Regions from separate parts of the Paucidesulfovibrio longus DSM 6739 genome, predicted to be linked through region 1. Evidence: riboswitches for the same ligand, from Rfam matches in the RefSeq annotation. Region 1 holds a riboswitch; each other region holds the start of a gene.
The links. A riboswitch is a leader RNA that binds a small molecule or an ion and turns the genes downstream of it on or off. The one in region 1 is predicted to bind thiamine pyrophosphate.
Positions count from the first base shown of each region.

Region 2: another riboswitch for thiamine pyrophosphate. It lies ahead of thiC (phosphomethylpyrimidine synthase ThiC); the one in region 1 lies ahead of cytX (putative hydroxymethylpyrimidine transporter CytX).
Region 3: another riboswitch for thiamine pyrophosphate. It lies ahead of G452_RS0116695 (sulfide-dependent adenosine diphosphate thiazole synthase); the one in region 1 lies ahead of cytX (putative hydroxymethylpyrimidine transporter CytX).

Region 1 covers NZ_ATVA01000013.1:367,066-371,478, reverse strand. The annotation lists gene G452_RS0108860 (YcaO-like family protein) at 1-528, shown strand, start outside; gene G452_RS0108855 (TusE/DsrC/DsvC family sulfur relay protein) at 705-1,022, shown strand; gene G452_RS0108850 (mechanosensitive ion channel family protein) at 1,209-2,045, shown strand; TPP riboswitch at 2,135-2,234, shown strand; gene cytX (putative hydroxymethylpyrimidine transporter CytX) at 2,291-3,481, shown strand; gene rpmE (50S ribosomal protein L31) at 3,572-3,790, shown strand; gene G452_RS0108835 (DUF1385 domain-containing protein) at 3,958-4,413, shown strand, end outside.
Region 2 covers NZ_ATVA01000018.1:190,291-194,703, reverse strand. The annotation lists gene G452_RS0116485 (RHS repeat-associated core domain-containing protein) at 31-351, shown strand; gene thiC (phosphomethylpyrimidine synthase ThiC) at 652-1,938, opposite strand; TPP riboswitch at 2,029-2,120, opposite strand; gene G452_RS20900 (hypothetical protein) at 2,182-2,637, opposite strand; gene G452_RS0116470 (hypothetical protein) at 2,634-2,960, opposite strand; gene pgl (6-phosphogluconolactonase) at 2,971-3,735, opposite strand; gene zwf (glucose-6-phosphate dehydrogenase) at 3,768-4,413, opposite strand, start outside.
Region 3 covers NZ_ATVA01000019.1:22,773-27,185, forward strand. The annotation lists gene G452_RS0116685 (TRAP transporter small permease) at 1-80, shown strand, start outside; gene G452_RS0116690 (TRAP transporter large permease) at 82-1,383, shown strand; TPP riboswitch at 1,483-1,582, shown strand; gene G452_RS0116695 (sulfide-dependent adenosine diphosphate thiazole synthase) at 1,721-2,530, shown strand; gene G452_RS20150 (RluA family pseudouridine synthase) at 2,706-3,725, shown strand; gene G452_RS0116705 (BON domain-containing protein) at 3,861-4,413, shown strand, end outside.

The DNA of each region.
Region 1 (4,413 bases):
GAGGACGCGCCCATGCCCGAAGCCGCCATCGGCCTTGAAATTCTTTCGGACATCTACCCGGATGCTTATTTCCTGCCGTTCTTCAAAGGCTTGCTGGCCCTGAGGCTGGACGACGCTGAAGAAGCCGCACGGCTTTTCGCCATGGCGGAGACGCTTCAGCCCGCCGCCGAGGAGCAGGCTCTGGCCGCGTTTTACCATGCCTACGCTCTCAGCCGCCTGGACCGCTGGGATGAAGTGGAGCCCGCGCTGGACCGGGCCGCCGAACTGGACGCGGAGATCAAGGAAGTCTTCAACCTGCGCGGCGTGGCCCGTTTCAAGGCCGGTCGATACGAAGAGGCCGCCAGGGATTTCAGCGCGGCCCTGGACATCGACAGCGGCTCGGCCGCGGATCTGGCCAACCTGGGCCTCTGCCACAAGTTCATGGGCAACAGCTCCGCAGCGGTCGATTATCTCGGCACCGCCCTGGGCATGGACCCGTCCCTGGAATGGGCCAAACCGCATCTGGAAGAGCTGCTGGGCGGAGAGTAGTCGAGCTTTGCCGTTCGGAGTATTGACATCTTGAGCCTGGGCATTTATTCCAATGATTGAACCGTATGGTCGACAAGCGACGGATCGTCGCTGATCGGATATGGAACAGCCCCGGACTTCGTTGCCGGGTGCGGAGTTGGCGCCGAAAGGCATTCAACCAACCAGGAGGAAAGAATATGGCTACTGTTGAATTCAAGGGCAAATCCTTTGAGGTCGATGAGGACGGTTTCCTGCAGAGCTTCGATACTTGGAACCCGGATTGGGTCGAGTACGTCAAGGAGCAGGAAGGCATCGCCGAGATTTCTCCCGACCACCAGAAGGTCATCGAGTTCCTGCAGGACTACTACAAGAAAAACGGCATCGCCCCGATGGTGCGCATCCTCTCCAAGGTCACCGGCTTCAAGCTGAAGCAGATCTACGAGCTGTTCCCGTCCGGCCCCGGCAAGGGAGCCTGTAAGATGGCCGGCCTGCCCAAGCCCACCGGCTGCGTGTAATTCGCGCGACCAGAAAATTCTAAGGCGGAAGCTGCGGCTTCCGCCTTTTTTTTGCGCCGTTGCATTTGCCTGTTCCCCGGTGCGCGTAATGTGTGCTAGAAAAAATCGTCTCGCATTGCTCTTCGGGAGTGGTTTGGACCGTAGTACCGTCGTTGCGCATTGTTCAACCCAAATGGAGGATCGTTGATGGCTGGTTTTGATATTGCTGGCACCGTGCAGAGCATGCTGCATATGCTGTCGCTTTGGATCGGGGAATACGGGATTCGGCTGGTCGTGGCCCTGGTCATCTTCTATGTCGGCCTCGTGATTTCCCGCAAGGTCGCCGCACTGGTCGGACGGATCATGTCGAAGGCCAAGGTGGACGACACGTTGATCTGCTTCACCCGCAACATGATTCACTACATGCTTCTGACCGTGGTCGGCATAGCCGCTCTCGGACAACTCGGCATCAACGTGACCTCCTTCCTGGCCGTACTCGGCGCCGCAGGCCTGGCCGTCGGCCTCGCGCTCAAGGATTCCCTGTCCAACTTCGCCTCCGGCGTCATGCTGATCCTCTTCCGCTTTTTCCGCGTCGGGGACTATGTCACCGTCGCCGGCACGTCCGGCACGGTGAAGGCCGTGAACCTCTTCAACACCGAACTGGCCACGCCGGACAACCAGAAGGTCTACGTGCCCAACTCCAGCATCACGGGCGGCGTCATCGTCAACGTCACCGCCAACGACACGCGGCGCATCGACCTGGTCGTGGGCATCGGTTACGGCGACAAGATCTCCCAGGCCCAGGGCATTCTGGAGCGACTGGTCGCCGCGGATTCCCGCATCCTGGAGACTCCCGCGCCCACTGTGGCGGTTTCGGAGCTGGCCGACAGCAGCGTGAACTTCGTGGTCCGTCCCTGGGTCGCCACGGGCGACTACTGGGCCGTGCGTTTCGACCTGATCAGGGCCATCAAGGAAACGTTCGACGAAGAAGGCGTTTCCATCCCCTTCCCGCAGCAGGACGTGCATCTTTTCAACGAAAAGTAGTGCTTCCCCGCGCCGAATCCGGGCCGGGCGCGTCTCGAACGGCGCGTCCGGCCCGCTTGCTCATGCAGGAGCGATCTGCTAGGCAAAACAACAGCCGATAGGGGTGCTTCGGTCGGACCGAAGCTGAGATCACACCCTTCGAACGTGAAGCAGTTCGCACTGCCGTACGGAATTTGGCGCAGATAATCTTTGCACCTCGTTTCGCGCAGTGCCCCTGGAATACCTTCTCCAAAGGGGCTTTTTACGTGTCCAAACAACAGCTTTCCTTTGCCAATCTCTTCTTTCTCTGGTTCGGCGCGGCCGTGTCCGTGGCCGAAATCCTCACGGGCGGGCTGCTGGCCGACCTCGGCCTTGAGCGGGCCATGTGGGCCAACGTTCTGGGGCATCTCGCCGGAACCTCGCTGCTCGTGCTGGCGGGCTGGATCGGGTTTCGCGAGCGCCTGCCCGCGATCATGTCCACGCGCATCTCGTTCGGCCGCCAGGGATCCTGGCTCATTTCCGGCATCAACGTCCTCCAGCTTCTGGGCTGGACCGCATGGATGGTGCTGCTCGGCGGCGGCGCCTTGAACAGTCTGACCACGCAGCTGTGGGGATTCGATCATCAGGCGGCGCTCTCCGCCGTGGTCGGGGCGTGCATCGCCTTCTGGGTCTTTCTCGGCGTGCGCGGCTTCAAGTGGCTGAACATGGTCGCGGTGAGCCTGCTGCTGGTGCTCACGGTCGTTCTCAGCTGGGTGCTCCTGAACCGTCCGGGAGCGCTGTCGGGCGGGGCCGGGCCGGGCGAATTCCATTTCGGCTTTGAAATGGCCATCATCATGCCCCTGTCCTGGTTCCCGCTCATCGCCGACTATACTTCCATGTCCCGGTCGCGCACGGCTTCCTGGCTGGCGCCGCTTCTGGGATATCTCTTCGGCAGTTGCTGGATGTACGGCATCGGCATTCTTGGCGCGCTGCATTCCGGCAGCTTCGACCCCGCACGGATGATGCTCGCGGCCAATCTCGGTCTGGCCGCCCTGGCGGTCATCGGCCTGTCCACGATCACGACCACGTTTCTTGACGTCTATTCCGCCGCGGTTTCCACCCTGAACGTCTTCCCGAAACTGGACCGCCGCTGGACCTCCGTGTTCTTCGCCGCCGTGGGAACGGTTTTGGCCATGTTCGTGCCCATCACGGAATATGAATGGTTTCTCTACCTGCTCGGCTCGATTTTCGCACCGCTTATCGCCGTGCTGCTGACGGATTACTTCATCTTGCGCACGGATCGGCGCGATTCCGACTGGGATCCCGCCGCGACCTTGAGCCTTGCGCTCGGCGTCGCGCTGTATTATCAGCTGAAGCCCTACGGACTCGTGGTCGGTCCAACCCTGATCACGATTCTGGGCACTTGTCTGCTGCACTTGACGGTGCGCGGCCTGGCCAAGACGTTTTTCAGGGTATAAAAATGTTGGAGCATGCCGAATGTCCCTTGCCAAACGGGCGACATGCGGATATATAGCTCTGCTTCACGCAATCAATGACAGGAGACCGTCATGAAACAGGATATCCATCCCAAGCTTTACAAGGCCAAGATCACTTGCCACTGCGGTTACGAAGCCGAGATTCTTACCACCAAGGGCGAGAAGCTTGAGCTTGAAATCTGCTCCCAGTGCCACCCCTTCTACACCGGAAAGCAGCGCTTTGTGGACACCGCTGGCCGCATCGACCGCTTCCGCAAGAAGTACGCGCAGTTCGGGCAGGAAAAGAATTAGCCTTCTTCTTCGGCCTCGGCCGCAAGAAATGCCTCTATTGGGCTTACCCAATGGAGGTTTTCTTGTTTGTCCGAAAAGTGGGGAGGCCCCATGCGGCGCGCTTTACTTTTCCGGGGCAGACATTATCCTCGGTGGGTGGCTGAACGTCTTTCCACAGTGAGGTTCCCGTGAATTTGACTCGTCTTCTCTGCGCTGCGCCGAAAATCTCGGTGGGCGGACAGGCCGTAATCGAGGGCGTCATGATGCGCGCCCGCGACCGTCTCGCCATCGCTGTCCGGCGGCCCGACGGAGAGATCAAGGTCGAGCTGCGGCCCTGGTTCTCGCTGACCGACCATCCCTGGTTGAAAAAGCCGTTCGTGCGCGGCTTTCCCGTGCTGCTGGAAACCATGGTCAACGGCATCAAGGCGTTGAACTGGTCGGCCAACGAGGCCCTGCTGGAAGAAGACGAGGAGACGGGCGAGGAGTCGAGCGGACTTTCCACCTGGCATCTCGTGCTCACCCTCGGTGCTGCGCTGGCCTTCGCCCTGGGGCTTTTCGTGGTCCTGCCGCACTTCTTCTCCATCGTCATGGAATGGTGGGGGCTCGGCGGAGATGTGGACGCGCTTTCGTTCCATGCCTGGGAC
Region 2 (4,413 bases), on a different contig from region 1:
TTCGGAATACCAAGATGTTAGCCAAAGAAAATGAAAGTAAAAGCTGTGCATTCGCTGTCCATAGCCACCCCTCAGGCAGACATTGGGAAAAGACAGGAGTTGGCCAATGTCCTGTACTGCTGGACCGTTGGGTTGGTCGCGCGTTACCAGATACAAGGCGTTGAAATCCTACTGCATACGGTCCAGATTGGCAGCGCGCGCGTGGTTGAGTTTCCGACCGAAGGCAAGGCAAAGGAAATCCTGTACGACGCTTTCGGCAACGTGGTGAAGGACGGCAACCCGTATCTGCGTTCGCCCTTGGGATTTGCGGGCGGCCTGCACGATTGGGATACGGGCCCCACTCGGACATAGGGGCGCTTCGGCTGGCGGGACTCCCACATCTGAAATCAGAGCCCGACACCGGACGTTTCACCGCCCAGGATCCCATCGGAAACACGGGCGGCGACCCGGACTGGTACGGGTATTGCCTGGATGATTTGATCTGTTCGTGCGGACGAGTCGCAAGACGGCCCTGCGGGCCTTCTGTCCAGAAACGGCACTCTTCCGCCCAATCTTTCCGTGCGGGCCGAAGCTTTTCGCCACAGCGAACAATTACGGGGAACCCTCTCGGATTCCCCGTCTTCTTTCCATCCATCGGCGCTTGCCGATTCCTTACTGATTCAGCCGCTTGATGGCGCAGAACTCCCCGCACATGGTGCAGACGTCGTCCGTGCCGATCTCGCTCTGCTCGCGGTAGGCGCGGGCCTTGGCCGGGTCGATGCACAGCCCGATCTGCGCTTCCCAGTCCAGATTCTTGCGCGCCACGGACATGGCCCGGTCGCGCGCCATGGAGCTTTTGCGGCCGCGCGCCAGATCCCCGGCGTGGGCCGCGATCTTGGAGGCCACGGTGCCCTCGCGCACGTCCTCGGCCGTGGGCAGGCGCAGGTGCTCCGCCGGGGTCACGTAGCAGAGGAAGTCCGCGCCGTGCATGGCTGCGAAAGCCCCGCCGATGGCCCCGGCGATGTGGTCGTATCCGGCGGCCACGTCCGTGACCAGCGGGCCGAGAATATAGAACGGCGCGCCCCCGCAGAGGCTTTTTTGCAGGCGCATCTGCTCGGCGATCTTGTCCAGGGTCACGTGGCCCGGCCCCTCGATGATCACCTGCACGCCCTTGGCCCAGGCCCGGCGGGTCAGCTCGGCCAGGGTCAGCAGCTCGGCGGTCTGGGCGCAGTCGCCCGCGTCCGCGCCCGCGCCGGGGCGCATGCCGTCGCCCAGGGACAGGGTCACGTCGTACTCGGCGAGGATGTCCAGGATGTCGTCGAACTGCTCATAGAGCGGGGACTCGCGGTCGTTTTTGCGCATCCAGTCCACCAGGAAGGAGCCGCCCCGGCTGACCACGCCGAGCACGCGGCCCTGGGCGTTCATGGCGGCCACGGACGAGCGGGTCACGCCGCTGTGGATGGTCATGAAGTCCACGCCTTCCTCGGCCTGGCGGCGCACCGTGGCCAGGAAGTCGTCCGCGGTCATCTCGGCCATGTCCCGCCTGCTCGCGGAAAGCTCGAACGCGGTCTGATACAGGGGCACGGTGCCGACCATCACGGGCGAGCGTTCCAGCACGGCCCTGCGGATGCGGATCTGGTCCGGTCCCAGGGAAAGATCCATGACGGAGTCCGCCCCGGCGGCCACGGCGGCGTCGAGCTTGGCCAGTTCCTCGTCCAGGCTGGAACGGTAGGGCGAGGCCCCGATGTTGGCGTTGACCTTCACGGACGCGCCCAGGCCCACGGCGCGGGGCTGGGCCAGTTTGCGGCGGCTGTTGCCGGGGATGACGAGGGTTCCCTCGGCCAGGGCCGCGCGCACGGCTTCGGGTTCCAGCCCTTCCTGCGCGGCCGCCAGGGCCGTTTCCTCGGTGATCAGGCCGTCTTCGGCCATCTGCTTGCGGGTCTTTTGCGTGTGGATCATCAGCCCACCTCCATGCGGTTGCGGTTGGTGGGGCGGCTCGCGCACGGCCGCAAAAAAGCCGCTTCCTTTCAGGGAAACGGCAGCGGCGCGCACGCTCGGATATCAGCTCCCTTCGCCGGTATGACCCGGATCAGGTTCTAAGGGTATCCTCTCAGGCTCTCCAGCCACCCCTGCCTGCCCGATCCCTACTGCGCTGGCGGCGGGGCGTCAACCCGACCCGACAAAACCGGAAGCCTTTGCCGCTCAGCGCTCGCCGCAGAGCTTCATCCACCAGCAGGCCGCGAGGCCCCAGGCCGCGTTGGCTCCGGGGACCACGGCCAGGACCAGTTCGCCCTCGGCGATGGACGCGGGCGCGGTGTGCGGCTGGGGAATCAATCCGGCGAGCATGGCCGCCGTGGGAATCAGGGAGAGCAGCAGGCCTTTGAAGGTGGCACTCTGGCGCAGCCAGGGCGGCAGCAGCAGGAGCCCGCCGACCGCGCCCCAGGCGCAGGCTTGCCCCGCCCATTCCCAGCCCGGCCAGAACGCGGCGTCCACGCCGGTCTGGCGTTGCAGGATCAGACGGCACAGCCCGTAGGCCGCGCCGGACGCGGCCAGACCGCCCAGCGCCCCCCCGGCCAGGGCCGTGGAAAAACGCAGCGCCCAGCGCCGCACGAGCTGATGCAGAGACTGGAGCGGGGCCAGAAAGCCCTTGGCGTTCATGGGCGCGGCTCGACAAGGCCCAGAACCAGGCGCAGGCCCAGCACGGCGAAGATCGCGGGCAGCACGAGCATGGCCAGGGCCGTGACCAGGCTGACCATGTCCGTGGTTTCCCCTTCCAGGAGCAGCAGCGGCACTACGATCAGGATGGGCAGTTGCAGGGCCAGCCCGAGCCCGCCCAGCAGACGGGTCCGCAGGGGCGGGCCGGAACGTGGAGCTTCGTCCGCCTTTTCGGCGTCCGTGGCGAAATTTCGGTCCGCGTCCGGCGCGGCCAGCTTCCAGAGCAGCAACGCCCCGGCCATGGAAAGCATCAAGAGGATAGCCATGGGCGGGACGTTAGCGGCCCTGGGCCTCCTGGTCAACGATCCAGATGGTTTCCCGCGCGGCAACGCGCCCGGCGGGCAGCGGAGAGGCAGCGCCCTCCGTGCGCAGTGCTTCGGCCAGGGCTGCGGACTTGGCCGCGCCCGTGACCAGCAGCACGGCGCACGCCGAGGCGTTCAACGCGGCGAGGCTCAGACTGACGCGGTCCAGGCCCGCGGCCGCACCCGAATCGTGCGGCGAGCCGGGGTCCGGGACCATGGGAAGCTCCTCCACGGCCACGGCCCAGGCGTCCGGCGGATCGGGCCGCTCCAGGGCGGCGTGGCCGGGAAAAAGCGACGCCGTATGCCCGTCCGCGCCCATGCCCAGCAGGACCATGTCCAGGCCCTCGGCTTCGGGAAGAGCGCCGAACCGCTCCGCCATCAGCTCGTCGTAGATGGCCGCAGCCTGGGCCGCGCCCCGCTGGGCGGGAATGCGCAGAACATGCCGCCGGGGTATCTCCAGAGGCGCGAAGAGCAGTTCCTCGGCCTGCCGGAAATTGGAGAGCGGGCTGTCCGGGGGCGCGGCGCGCTCGTCCGCGAACCAGAAACGCAGGTCGCCCCAGGGCATCTGCGAGCGGAACGGCTCCCCGGCCAGGAGTTCGAAAAGGCGCCTCGGAGTCGAGCCGCCCGAAAGCCCCAGGTGGAATTCCATGGCCGGGTGCGCGGCCACCCTGTCGAGCAGCAGCTGGGCCGCGGCCATGCTCGCGTCTTCGTGGTCCTTGTGGACGATGACCTTGCGCATGACGTCCTCCGCTCGGATGCGTGCATCCGGTTTCAGGAATCCGGCTCCATGAGCCGCTGGGCCTCGCGCGGTCCCCAGGTTCCCGCCTTGTAGAGCAGCAGGCGCTCGGCCTGCTCCGGGCAGTCGCAGCCCATGAGGATGGGCGTGAGAAATCCCCAGCAGAGTTCCACGCCGTCCTGCCGCCAAAAGAGCGTCTGGTCGCCGAGCATGACGTCGAGGAGCACCTTTTCGTAGGCTTCCAGGGCGGGCGCGTCGAACCCCGCCGCATAATCGAATTCCATGGTTACGGGCCGCAGGCACATCCGCGAGCCCGGAGCCTTGGCCTGGAAGGTCAGGGTCACGGCCTCGCCCGGCTGGATGCCGAGCACGAGACGGTTGGAGGCGATGTGTTCGCCGAAGACGCTGCGAAACATGGAATGCGGCACTTCGTGGAAATGGATGACGATTTCCGTGCGCTTGGCCGCGAGGCGCTTGCCGGATACGAGGCAGAAGGGCACGCCCTGCCAGCGCCAGTTGTCCACATACACGCGCATGGCCGCGAAGGTGGGCGTGAGCGATTCCGGGTCCACTCCTTCCTCGTCCAGGTAGCCGGGCACCAGCTCGCCGTCCAGGGTTCCGGGCGCGTACTGGCCGAGCACGAGGTGCTGCTCGATGCGCTCCGTGGGGAACGGCCGCAAG
Region 3 (4,413 bases), on a different contig from region 1:
CCTTCGGCTGCCTGGCCATGGCCTTCGTCCTCTTCGTGGACTTCCTCAAAACCCTGCTCCCGCAGGAAATCCAGGGCTGACATGGATCCGACCAGCATCGGCCTCGCAGGCATCGTCCTGCTCCTGGCCGTCATCTTTCTCTTCCGCATTCCCGTGGGCTTCGCCATGGGCGTGCTCGGCTTCGCGGGCTACGCCCTGATCCTGAACATGAACGCGGCCCGCGCCATGCTCGGCACCGTGGTCTGGGACACCTTCTCCAGCTACGGGCTGACCGTGATCCCCCTGTTCATCCTCATGGGCCAGATCTGCTTCTACTCCGGGGTCAACGAGCGGCTCTACAAGACCGCCTACGTCTGGATGGGACAGATCCGGGGCGGCATGGCCATGGCCACGGTGCTGGCCTGCGGCGGGTTCGCCGCCATCTGCGGCTCGAACACGGCCACGGCCGCGACCATGAGCTCCGTGGCCCTGCCGGAAATGAAGAAATACGGCTACAGCCCGGTGCTCTCCACGGGCGTGGTGGCCGCCGGGTCCACCCTGGGCGTGGTCATCCCCCCGTCCGTGGTGCTGATCATCTACGGCTTGCAGGTCGGCGAGAGCATCGGCAAGCTCTTCTGGGGCGGCATGGTGCCGGGCATTTTGCTCCTGGCGCTCTTTCTGGGAACGGTCTGGGCGCTCTGCCTGCGCCACCCCGCCTGGGGCCCGGCCGGACCGCGCACCTCCTTCCTGGACAAGCTGCGTTCCCTGCCCGGCTCCCTGGAAATGATCGTGCTCTTCGGCCTGGTCATGGGCGGGCTCTTCGCCGGGCTCTTCTCGCCCACGGAAGTGGGCGCGGCAGGCTCGGCCCTGGCGCTCCTGCTCGCCGTGGCCACAGGCAAGATGACCGTGAGCAAGTTCATCCAGGCCCTCAGCGACACCATCAAGATATCCTGCATGATCCTGGTGATCATGATGGGCGCGGTGATCTTCGCCAAGTTCCTGACCATCGCCCGGCTGCCCACGGAAATCGCCGCCTTCGTGACCTCCCTGCCCGTGCCCGCCTGGACCGTGATCGTGCTCATCTGCCTGATCTACGCCGTGGGCGGCATGGTCATGGACGCCCTGGCCCTGCTCCTGGTGACCATCCCCATCTTCCAACCCGTGGTCCAGGCCATGGGCTACGACCTGATCTGGTTCGGCGTGCTCATCACCGTGGTCACGACCATGGGAGCCATCACCCCGCCCGTGGGCGTGAACACCTTCATCGTGGCCTCCATGGCCCAGGACGTGCCCATGCGGCATGTTTTCGCCGGGGTGAGCTACTTCCTGGCCTGCTATGCGGTCGTGGTCGCCCTGCTGATGATCTTCCCCGCCCTGGTGCTCTACCTGCCCGGCCTGATGTAGCCCGGCATGGTGCATGGCGGGCCGCAAGGCCCGCCGCACAAGGGTTCCGCACCCCGCAAAAAAACGCTTGCCTCCCCACCCGCCCCCTGATAGACCGCCCCTGTCCGGTTGGGGTGTCCCGCTCATCTGCGGGGCTGAGAGCACACCCATCGAACCTGCTCCAGTTCACACTGGCGAAGGGAACTCGGATTCCAAAGGGGGCCATTGGCCCCTCATCCATCTCCCTCTTTGTCAGAACGCTGGGGCGCGAACGTTTCGCGCCCTTTTTTGCGTACCCCCATCGGCGTCTTGCTCCGCACCGGCGGAGCCAACCTTATCTCGCTTAAGGAGGACGCTCATGAACCCGAATCAACCCAAACCCCTGGACGAACGCGTCATCACCGAGGCCATCGCGGACCGCTACTTCGCCAAGTTCAAGTCCTGCCTGGACCTGGACGTGGCCATCGTGGGCGGCGGCCCTTCCGGCCTGACCGCCGCCTGGAAGCTGGCTTCCGAAGGCTTCAACGTGGGCCTGTTCGAGCGCAAGCTGTCCCTCGGCGGCGGCATGTGGGGCGGCGGCATGACCTGGAACATGGTCGTGGTCCAGGAGGAAAGCCGCCACATCCTCGAAGAGGCGGGCGTGCCCGTGGAACTCTACCGCGACGGCTACTACACGGCCGACGCCGTGACCTGCACCACCACCCTGGCCTCCCGCGCCTGCGTGGCCGGGGCCAAGGTCTTCAACTGCACCACGGTGGAAGACGTCTGCATCCGCGAGGAAGCGGGCGGCAAGCGCGTGACCGGACTGGTCATCAACTCCTCGCCCGTGGAAATGGCCGGGCTGCACATCGACCCCGTGGTGCTCGGCTCCAAGTGCCTGATCGAGGCCACGGGCCACGCCACCGAAGTGCTCAAGACCCTGGTGCGCAAGAACGACGTGCGCCTGAACACGCCCTCCGGCGGCATCGAGGGCGAGCAGTCCATGTGGGCCGAGCGCGCCGAGACCACCACGGTGGACAACACCCGCGAGGTCTTCCCCGGCATGTGGGTCGCGGGCATGGCCGCCAACGCCACCTACGGCTCCTACCGCATGGGCCCCATCTTCGGGGGCATGCTCCTCTCCGGACTGAAGGTGGCCGAAGAGATCGCCAAACAGCTGCGCGGCTAGCGCGACATTCCAACAAGGGGGGAGCTTCGGCTCCCCCTGCTTTTGCCTGCCGCGCGAAACGCAGGGACGCCTTTGGCGTTGACGAAGGCCCCCGACCTCGGCGACCATGCGCCATGCCCGAACGACATCGCCCGAACCGAGCCGCCGCCGCGCCCGGCACCGGAAAGGAAGCGCCATGCCCGGCGTGACCACCCTGACCGTGAGCCGCGCCGAGGACGGCCAGAAGCTGCTGCAATACCTGGAGCGCCGCCTTCGGGGCGCTGTGCCGCGCTCGGCCATCCAGAAATGGATCCGCACCGGGCAGGTGCGCGTGGACGGCGGGCGCAAAAAGCCCTTCGACCGCATCGCCGAGGGGCAGCTCGTGCGCATTCCCCCCTACGACGCCCCGGCCCCGGAGGGACAGGAGCGCGGAAAGGACAGAAAGCCGGACGCGCTGGACGCCGGGAGCCGGACAGGGAGCCGCAAGCCCGCCCCTGGGCTGCGCGTTGTCCACGAGGACGACGACCTCGTGGTGCTGGCCAAGCCCGCGGGACTGCCCGCCCACGGCGGCACGGGCCACGACGATTCCGTGGCCGCTCGGCTGGCCGCCCGCCACGCGGGCAGCGACTTCGCCCCCACCCTGGCCCACCGCCTGGACCGCGACACCTCCGGCCTGCTCCTGGCCGCCAAGACCTACAACAAACTGCGCGAGCTGAACGACCTGATCGCCTCCGGCGGACTGCGCAAGACCTACCTGGCCTGGGTGCGCGGGCGCTGGCCCCACGCCGGGGAAATCACCCTGGAAGACCGTCTGGAAAAAAGCGGCGCCCCCGGAGAGGAGCGCGTCACCGCCGGGAGCGGCAAGGTCGCCCTGGCCAGGGTTCGGCCCCTGCTCCTGCCGGATGCGGACTGCGGGGAAAAGGGCGTCAGCCTTTTGGCCGTGACCCTGCTCACGGGCCGCACCCACCAGATCCGCGTGCAGCTCGCCGAGCGCGGCCATCCCATCGTGGGCGACCGGAAATACGGTCTTCAGGACGGTCGGAACGCCAAGAAAAACATATCGAATTCAGCGATGTATCTGCACGCCTTCCAACTCGTCCTGCCGGGTCTGGAGCTGCGCCTGCCGCCCCCCTGGCAGGGCCGCTACGCGGTCCCGGAACATATCCTGCATACTTTTCCGGCAGATAGGCAACCGGACCCTTCCGCGGCGCGCTGAGGCCGCCCGGTCCGTCCGCCGCGCCGTATCCGTTCCTCCAAAAAGGTCCGGAAGCTCATTGCGCGCGGTCCGTGATTGCGAGATACTGCGCCCTCCGTGCGCACCCCATTCACCCTTTTGGAGGAATCCCCGAACATGCCCCGCACGCTCTCCGCTCCGCTCCGCCTGCTCTGCCTGCTCTCTCTCGCCGTCCTTGCGGGCTGCAATCCCTACACGTCCGGATACAAATACGCCTCCGACCCCCGCGAAACCAGCGTTCTCGCCGGAGACAAGGCCATTTCCACGGAGATTCTGGCCCGCTTCGCGGACAACGAAGCGGTGGGCATGACGGACCTTTCCGCCTCGGCCTACGATGGGCAGGTCTACCTCGTGGGCGAATACCTGAACACCGCGCAGCTGGAAGCGGCCAAGCGCATCGCCGCCAAGGTCGAGGGAGTGCGTGGGGTCACGGTCTACGCCCGGCCCCGGTCCGAGCGCGAGGATTGCAGCGACCTCGCCAATCTCGCCCTGGCCCAGGAAGTGGGCGCGCGGCTGGTTGCCGACGACATCGTGCACGGATACAACGTGGACGTGAAGGCCCTTCAGTGCCGGACCATCGTGCTGCTCGGCCTCGTGGCCGATAAGGCCGAAATCGCCCAGGCCAAGGCCGTTGCCGCCAAGGTCCAAGGCGTGGACAACGTCGTTTCCT